DNA from 4 places in the Alteromonas sp. LMIT006 genome. Region 4 is predicted to be linked to each of the others. Evidence: predicted binding sites of a transcription regulator. Region 4 holds the regulator's gene; each other region holds the start of a gene.
What was found. Region 4 encodes MetJ, which represses methionine synthesis genes. Its sites were predicted from a motif close to TAGACGTCTAGACGTCTA; they were not measured.
Positions count from the first base shown of each region.

Region 1: metA (homoserine O-succinyltransferase) is a predicted target of MetJ. The motif match lies at 890-907, and genes of this name have one in related genera.
Region 2: thrA (bifunctional aspartate kinase/homoserine dehydrogenase I) is a predicted target of MetJ. The motif match lies at 1,241-1,258, and genes of this name have one in related genera.
Region 3: serA (phosphoglycerate dehydrogenase) is a predicted target of MetJ. The motif match lies at 1,107-1,124, and genes of this name have one in related genera.

Region 1 is NZ_CP101291.1:1,563,247-1,565,456, forward strand. It holds gene NLG07_RS07345 (RNA polymerase sigma factor FliA) at 122-823, shown strand; gene metA (homoserine O-succinyltransferase) at 968-1,909, shown strand; gene NLG07_RS07355 (homocysteine S-methyltransferase family protein) at 1,896-2,210, shown strand, end outside.
Region 2 is NZ_CP101291.1:1,166,253-1,168,462, reverse strand. It holds gene thrA (bifunctional aspartate kinase/homoserine dehydrogenase I) at 1-1,035, opposite strand, end outside; gene aceK (bifunctional isocitrate dehydrogenase kinase/phosphatase) at 1,385-2,210, shown strand, end outside.
Region 3 is NZ_CP101291.1:1,245,922-1,248,131, reverse strand. It holds gene NLG07_RS05840 (5-formyltetrahydrofolate cyclo-ligase) at 1-329, shown strand, start outside; gene rpiA (ribose-5-phosphate isomerase RpiA) at 365-1,021, shown strand; gene serA (phosphoglycerate dehydrogenase) at 1,160-2,210, shown strand, end outside.
Region 4 is NZ_CP101291.1:958,207-960,416, forward strand. It holds gene metF (methylenetetrahydrofolate reductase) at 1-459, opposite strand, end outside; gene metJ (met regulon transcriptional regulator MetJ) at 611-931, shown strand; gene NLG07_RS04500 (malic enzyme-like NAD(P)-binding protein) at 937-2,181, opposite strand.

The sequences.
Region 1 (2,210 bases), 610 kb from region 4:
GCAACCATGAAACGATAATTAAAATATTATGGAGACAATGTAAGATATGGATAATCATGCATTAATACATAACCATACTCATTCAAGTCGCTCGGGTCATATATCGAATGCCTTTCAACCAATGAGGGAGACCGATATTGTGAATAAGTACTCTACGCTAGTAAAGCGTATTTCACACCATCTAATGGCGCGTTTACCCCCATCAGTACAGGTGGATGATCTCATCCAATCCGGTATGATTGGTTTGCTCGAAGCCGCTAAAAATTTTGATGGCAGCAAGGGGGCAAGCTTTGAGACATTCGCTGGGATCCGAATTCGCGGGGCGATGCTAGATGAAATAAGAAAGGGCGATTGGACACCGCGTTCAGTTCACAAAAATTCTCGTTCTATTGCTGAGGCGGTTGCAACCGTTGAAAAAGAAACCGGTCATGATGCAAAAGACGTTGATGTGGCGCATAAATTGGGTGTGCCTTTAGCGCAATATCATCAAATGTTGTACAACGTGAATATCGGAAATTTTGTGGGGCTTGAAGATCTAGGCGTCACGGAAGACGTTATTGTGACGGATAAGAACAACAAGATAGACACACCTTATGATGAACTGGTGCAGGGTTCATTTCAAAAAGCCCTTGCAAGAGCGATTACTACATTACCAGAGCGTGATGCGACTGTGCTCTCACTGTATTATGACGAAGATTTGAAATTACGAGAAATAGGGGAAGTCATGAAAGTCAGCGAATCTCGAGTCAGCCAAATTCACAGTCAAGCCGTGCAAAAATTAAAACGAAAGTTAGGCAGTTGGCAAACTGAAGACGCCGTTTAAATCTAAGAAGATAACTTCTCGTCAAAAGTTAACATGAAAGGACGTAAGGTTAATTTTTAAGACGTTTAGACGTCTAGACGTAAATAATTTGACATTTTATCAAAATCCGACACAATACACATATGTAACGTGTAAGGATGTGTCATGCCGATTAGGATCCCTAGTGAACTGCCCGCATTAGAAATACTTTCAAACGAAAATATTTTCGTCATGGAGATGCAACGTGCCATGACGCAGGACATTCGTCCTATGCAAGTTGGGATCTTAAATCTCATGCCCAACAAAATAGAAACCGAAGTGCAAATACTGCGCTTGCTTTCAAATACGCCTCTGCAAATCAATATTGATTTAATTCGAATCGATAACAGTGTGTCCAAAAACACGCCGCAATCGCACATGGATGCGTTTTATAAAGATTTTTCATCTATTTCAAATAAGCAATATGACGGTTTAATTATCACCGGCGCTCCATTGGGCTTTATGGATTATGAAGCGGTGACGTATTGGGATGACATTACCGCCATTTTTGATTGGGCGCAAACCAATGTTCAGTCGACCTTGTATTTGTGCTGGGCGGCACATGCCGCGATGTATCATTTTCACGGGGTGGTGCGTGATATTCGTGCACAAAAACTTTCTGGTGTGTTTGAACATCAAGTCTTAGCGCCCACAAATGAGCTGATGCGCGGTTTTGATCCCGTGTTTTGGGCGCCACATTCTCGCTTTGGGGATATTCCGGTGGCAACGTATTCCAATACCGGTAATATTGACGTATTGGCCGCGTCTGATGAGGCAGGCGCATATATTTGTGCGACCCAAGACAAGCGCAATGTGTTCATAACCGGTCATCCCGAGTATGACTGTGATACGTTAGCACAAGAATACGTTCGCGATTTGGCAAATGGCAGTGAAGCAGGCAAACCACCTCAGATCCCGGTGAATTATTTTACCAATGACGATCCTGAACATGCGCCTATTGTCCGATGGCGTTCGCATGGCACTCTACTTTACACTAATTGGCTTAATTACTATGTGTATCAAACCACTCCTTATGATTTGACACAACTCGCAACTGGCAAGAGATAACCGCGTGAAGCATACCTTATTGTCGCTCGCACAAGAGCGTATTTTATTGTTGGACGGTGCCATGGGCACTATGATCCAAGCCTTAAAGTTTGACGAAAATGATTATCGCGGAGAGCGATTCGCCGATTGGCATTGTGATGTGAAAGGCAATAACGATCTGCTCGTGTTGACTCAACCTGAGGCAATCGCAACCATTCATAAAGAGTATTTGGCAGCAGGTAGCGATATCATTGAAACCAATACATTTAATGCAACAACGATTGCTATGGCTGATTACGATATGCAAGATGTTGCCTACGAA
Region 2 (2,210 bases), 210 kb from region 4:
AGAGATATTACCTCGTGCCATCGAATCAAAAATACGTGTTGCCATACCGACCATACCTTTCATACCTGGGCCGGCAATATTGAGCATCACCATATCGTCAAGATGAGAAATGCCTTTTACATTGGTCCACTTTTCGCTCTTTTCATTCGAGATCAAAGTCCCCGGAGCAGAAGGGTTTAACGTGTTTTTAATTAAACATGGGATATGATGCTGAGCAATCGGGCCAATGGTCTTGGGATGAAGCACTTTGGCACCAAAATAGGATAGCTCCATCGCTTCTTCGTAGGTGAGTTTGTCCATTAACACGGCATTTTCGACTTGTCGTGGGTCGGCGTTGTACACACCGTCCACGTCTGTCCAAATCTCACACACTTCAGCATCAATACACGCAGCGAGGATCGCCGCAGAATAATCTGAACCATTACGCCCTAATGTAACTTTGTCGCCGTCTTCATTCACAGCGACAAACCCAGGCATGATTAACAAGGTTTTACCTGAGTTATCGACATCAGCAAAACGTGCTTTGGACTCAGCCACATTTGCTAACGCATCAAGGAAAGGACCATAAGCTAGGACTTTTTCGGCTGGGTCTACGATTTGCGCGTTAATGCCTCGCGCGGCAAAAATCGACTGCAAAATATTTACCGATACATACTCACCCATGGAAAGTAATTCAGCGGCGGTATTATCTGGGGCACAACCGAGCAGCTGCATACCACGCAGTTTTTCATCCAGTGTCGCAAGAATAGTTTGAATAAAATCTGTTAACTGAGTAAGTGGGAAATTTGCTTCACGCTCACCCAATTCTTGGGCAATGCCATTTAAGGTCATATTGAGCTTGGCGTATAACTCAGAAAAATCCTGTCCTGATGAGGCTTGCTCAATCAATAATGAAAGCGCATTAGTCACGCCCTTCGGTGCAGATAGCACTGCCGCAGCACCGGTGTCGCTATGATATTCTGTGACGATTTTGGCGACGCCTAAGTAACGCTCTGCATCAGCTAGCGACGAACCGCCAAATTTTAAAACTTTCATGTATGCTCCTATTTTCCCCAGTATCTCGAACTTGGTGCTTCCATCACGCTAAAACATAACGCTTAAAAACGAAAAAGCCCGCAGTGGATGCGGGCTTCAGTAGATTTGTGTCGTGCACTAACCAACGTCCGCCCCACTTGGGGTGGTAATAATCATCATGTCGGTGGTGCTTGTTAGTATTATTTTCATGAGGTGATTATCCGTATAGACGTCTAAAAGTCAATGTTTTTATACGATTTTAAGATTATCTGAGTTAACTCAACTTGGCAATCTTTTGAGACTATTGTATTAATGTATATAAGCATAACTTATATCACACTAGCTCTAGATTTTTTTGACAGGTTAACTCATGGATCGCGCACAAAAAATAGCCTACCAAATATTAAGTGGTTTCGATAAAAGTTATCGCTGGTATTCTCGCATTACCAAAGGAGCGCAAGAGCGCTTTGAACAACGCCAATGGGCGGCTTCGCAACAAGCGATAAAAGAGCGTATTACCATCTATGAGCAAAGTCTCAATGAAGTTGTTACTGAAATCTATCAGCATCTCCAACCTCATGCAGAAGGCGATGAGTTTTGGATGTTGATGAAACAAAACTATGCCAAACTGCTCGCCACCCACCCACAATTCGAACTAGCAGAAACCTATTATAATTCAGTCATTGGCCGTATTTTTAAACACCAAAAAATCGACGATCAATACATGTTCATCTCGCCCACTCGCTGTTATCTGCCTGGACCTGATCGAATGAAGGTCATTAACAGTTTTGATGTGGATTGTACCGTCAGTGAAATGTACGAAGAACTTTTTCGCATTTACAAATTTAATGTCCCCTTCGCCGAAAAAGAACGAGACTTGGCCAACCTAGAGCGCGGTCTGCGTGAAGTATTAACCACTGAAGAATTGGCTTCTGTGCATACGATGGAAATGCTCAAGCCGGTATTTTATCGCGGTAAAGCGGCGTATTTGATTGGTCGCATGTGTTTGCCCAAGCAAACTCTGCCATTTGTCATTGCGCTGCGGATCAACAAAGATCGCGAAATTTTTGTCGATGCCTTATTAACAGACCGTCGTGATTTATCCGTGATCTTTGGCTTTGCACGTTCTTATTTTAATGCGGATACTCAGTATCCTGCCGAACTGGTTGCATTCTTAGCTGAGCTTTTGCCCAACA
Region 3 (2,210 bases), 290 kb from region 4:
AACTATACACGCCGAAGACAAAAATGCAGGCGAATAAATTTGCTATTTTGGAGCCCGTACTGGACCGTTCTCGTTGTATTGATGCAAATCAGCTAGATCTGATTTGTACGCCATTAGTTGGCTTTGACGAACATTGTATGCGTTTCGGCATGGGTGGGGGATTTTATGACCGTACTCTGGCTGATTTAGTTAGCCAACCGGAGCGCCCTGAATTTATAGGTATTGCGCACAGCGTACAGCAAGTCCCTAAGCTACCTGTTAATCCGTGGGATATACCAATGGATTATGTAATAACTGAACAAAAGGTTTTTGTACGTTCAACGCCCTAAGGTAAAATACAGCAAACAACTGGTCGAGAAATACTATGACACAAGATGAAAAGAAAAAAGCAGCTGCGATTGCCGCGCTTCAGTATGTGAAAGATGGAGATATCATCGGCATTGGCACGGGCTCAACCGTGAACTACTTCATTGAAGCTCTGGCTGACAAAAAGCACCTCATTGAGGGCGCAGTGTCGAGTTCCGATGAATCAACGCGGCGCTTACAGGCCTTAGGGATAGATGTATTTGATCTCAATAGTGTCGATCACTTTGATATTTATGTGGACGGTGCGGACGAAATTACCAAACATAAACACATGATCAAGGGCGGTGGCGCAGCTTTAACGCGTGAAAAAATCGTTGCCGCAGTTGCCAAAAAGTTTATTTGTATCATTGATGACTCAAAACAAGTTGGCGTCTTAGGCGATTTCCCTCTTCCGGTTGAGGTGATCCCAATGGCTCGTTCTTATGTTGCCAGGGAGTTGGTTAAGTTAGGTGGCGATCCGGTTTATCGTGACGGCGTTGTCACAGACAATGGCAATGTTATATTAGATGTACACAATTTAGAAATACTAGAGCCACGTAAATTAGAAGCGCAAATCAACCAAATCGTTGGCGTTGTGACCAATGGTTTATTCGCTCAACGCGGTGCTGATATTGTATTGGTAGCCACAGATAATGGTGTTACTTCCATTCAGTAAAACACTCTCGCAATAAAGTCTAGTATAGACGAAAAAGGACTATCCTTAGCAACGGAACTTTGCTAAATTGCGCACTTATATATTTTAGACGTCTAGATGTCTTAATTGACATCAAACGCAACACAGGAACGCAATCACATGAGCAAAGTATCATTGCCCAAAGACAAAATCAAAATCCTTCTCCTAGAAGGCGTACACCAAAGTGCTGTAGATACCTTACACAGCAATGGTTACAGCAACATTGAATACCTCAAGACATCTCTTCCTGAAGATGAGTTGATTGAGAAAATGCAAGATGTGCACTTTGTCGGTATTCGTTCACGTACCCAAATCACAGAAAATGTGGTTGCCAATTCACCAAAGCTTATCGCTGTTGGATGTTTTTGTATTGGCACTAATCAGGTTGATTTAAAAGCCACACAGATTCGCGGCATCCCAGTGTTCAATGCCCCGTTTTCCAATACTCGATCGGTTGCTGAATTAGTGTTAGGAAGCTTGATTTTACTGCTTCGTGGGATCCCATCTAAAAACGCCAAAGCGCATCGCGGTGAATGGGAAAAAAGCGCCGTAGGCTCTTATGAAGCACGAGGCAAAACTTTAGGTATTATTGGCTACGGTCATATTGGTACACAGCTGTCTATTCTAGCTGAACATCTCGGCATGCGAGTGCAGTTCTTCGATATCGAAGACAAGCTCGTATTGGGTAATGCAGTCCAAATAAAGACCTTGAAAAAACTATTAAATACCTCTGACATTGTCAGCTTACACGTCCCTGAGACGGCTGATACTCAAGATATGATTGGTGCTTCAGAATTAGCTGAAATGAAAGACGGTGCGATTTTGATAAATGCTGCACGCGGTACCGTCGTTGACATCGATGCCCTCGCACAAGCATTAGAATCAGGTAAACTTAACGGAGCACTTGTCGATGTATTTCCAGTTGAGCCCAAATCAAATAATGAAGAATTTGAATCACCACTGCGCAAATTTGACAATGTTATCTTAACCCCGCATGTAGGTGGCTCAACGCAAGAGGCTCAAGAAAATATTGGTATTGAGGTAGCTGGTAAATTGGCGAAGTACTCAGACAATGGTTCGACACTTTCTGCCGTAAACTTCCCAGAAGTCTCCCTTCCAGGTCATGCCAAGCATTCACGTTTATTGCATATCCACGAAAATGCCCCTGGTG
Region 4 (2,210 bases):
CGTTTCAGGATAAGCGGCAACGGAAATATCAAAATCAGCTACGTCCTTGAGTAAAGCAACCAAATCTGATGCATACATATCTGGCTTATCCATGCCATCGGGCAAGTCACCGCGCAGTGCCACGATGCGTCTGATCCCGTTGTCCCAATATTCTTGCGCGATTTGGGTTAATTCTTCACGTGATGCATCCACACAGGTCAAATGCGGAACGGCTGCAATTCCCATGTCGTTTTGAATGCGTTTTACCACATTGTGGGTTTTGTCACGTTCACCACTGTTAGCACCATAAGTCACGGACATATATGATGGTTTCAACGGCGCAAGTCGTTCGACAGACTTCCATAGCATGGTTTCCATCTTCTCGTTACTCGGTGGGAAAAATTCAAAAGACACCTGAATATCACGTAATTCTGACAAAGACTGGTTGAGAAGATCTATGCCTTGAGCATAAGAAACCATGAGTGAACTCCAAAAAAAGGGTATACAATAGACGTTTAGACGTCTAAACTACGAGATATTAGTGGTTCGGTCAAGCAAAATCATCCGTTGTTAGACTAAAACCGTATTCTGAAAATATATAATAAATATAAAAACACGATAAGGCAGTATGATGGCAACTTGGAATGGTAAATACATACACCCCTACGCAGAGCACGGTAAGAAAGCCGAGCAAGTCAAAAAAGTTACAGTCTCAATACCGATTAATGTGCTTAAAGTGTTGACCGATGAACGAACCAGACGTCAAGTAAATAATTTGCGTCATGCCACTAACTCTGAGCTGCTATGTGAGGCCTTTTTGCATGCGTTTACGGGGCAGCCGCTGCCCAACGATGATGACTTAGCTAAAGAAAATCCCCATCGCATACCAGCTGAGGCGAGAACCTTGATGGAGCAAATGGGGATGCTAGAGGTGGAGGAAGTCGAAAAATAATCGGCTTATTCCATATATCCTTCCGGTAATTCTTCTAAGAATGCCACGCCTGAGTCAATTGCAGCTTGGGCAACTGCTTTAGCGATACGTGAGCATAATCTCGGATCCATTGGTTTTGGAATAATGTAATCGCGACCAAATTCTAAAGACGACGAATTACTTGCTACCAAGACCTCTTCTGGAACCGGTTCTTTAGATACCGCACGCAAGGCTTCTACTGCAGCAACTTTCATTTCATCATTAATGGCATTAGAACGAACATCTAGTGCTCCACGAAAGATAAACGGGAAACACAATACGTTGTTGACCTGATTGGGGTAATCAGAACGGCCTGTGGCCATAATTAAATCAGAACGCGTGGCATGAGCGAGTTCAGGCTTGATTTCCGGATCTGGGTTTGAGCAGGCAAACACAACTGGATTTGGCGCCATCAAAGAAAGTGTTTCAGCTGGCAGGACATCAGGCCCTGATAAGCCTAGGAACACATCGGCTCCGTCCATTACATCTTCAAGTGTGCGTTTGTCAGTGTTATTGGCAAAAGCAAGTTTGTGCTCAGGTAAGTTTTCACGACGGGTGTGGATCACACCATTGCGGTCAATCATGTAGACTTTTTCACGTTGTGCACCACACTTGATCAATAGCTCCATACACGCAATCGCAGCTGCCCCTGCGCCCATACACACAAAACGTGCGTCTGCAATGGCTTTGCCTTGGATCTCTAATGCGTTCAGCATACCTGCTGCCGTAACAATAGCAGTGCCGTGCTGGTCATCATGAAAAATTGGGATCTTACAACGTTTCTGTAATTCGCGCTCAATTTCAAAACACTCAGGTGCTTTGATATCTTCGAGGTTAATGCCACCAAAGGTATCTGCGATATTCGCTACCGTGTTAATAAATTCTTCGGTGGTACGGTGATTGACCTCAATATCTATCGAGTCCAATCCTGCAAAGCGTTTAAACAACAACGCTTTACCTTCCATTACTGGTTTGGATGCCAGCGGCCCTAAGTTCCCTAATCCCAAAATAGCGGAACCATTTGAAATGACCGCAACCATATTACCTTTGGCCGTGTATTTGTAAGCCATGTTTGGGTCGTCAGCAATTTCACGAACGGGCTCAGCAACACCCGGACTATATGCTAAGGCTAGGTCATTGACCGTTTCAGCTGGTGTAGTTAATTCAACGCTAATTTTTCCTGGGGTAGGGAGGGCGTGGTAGTCTAACGCCTGTTGACGGAAATCCGACATCTCGATGGGCATCCTTATATAGGGTATTG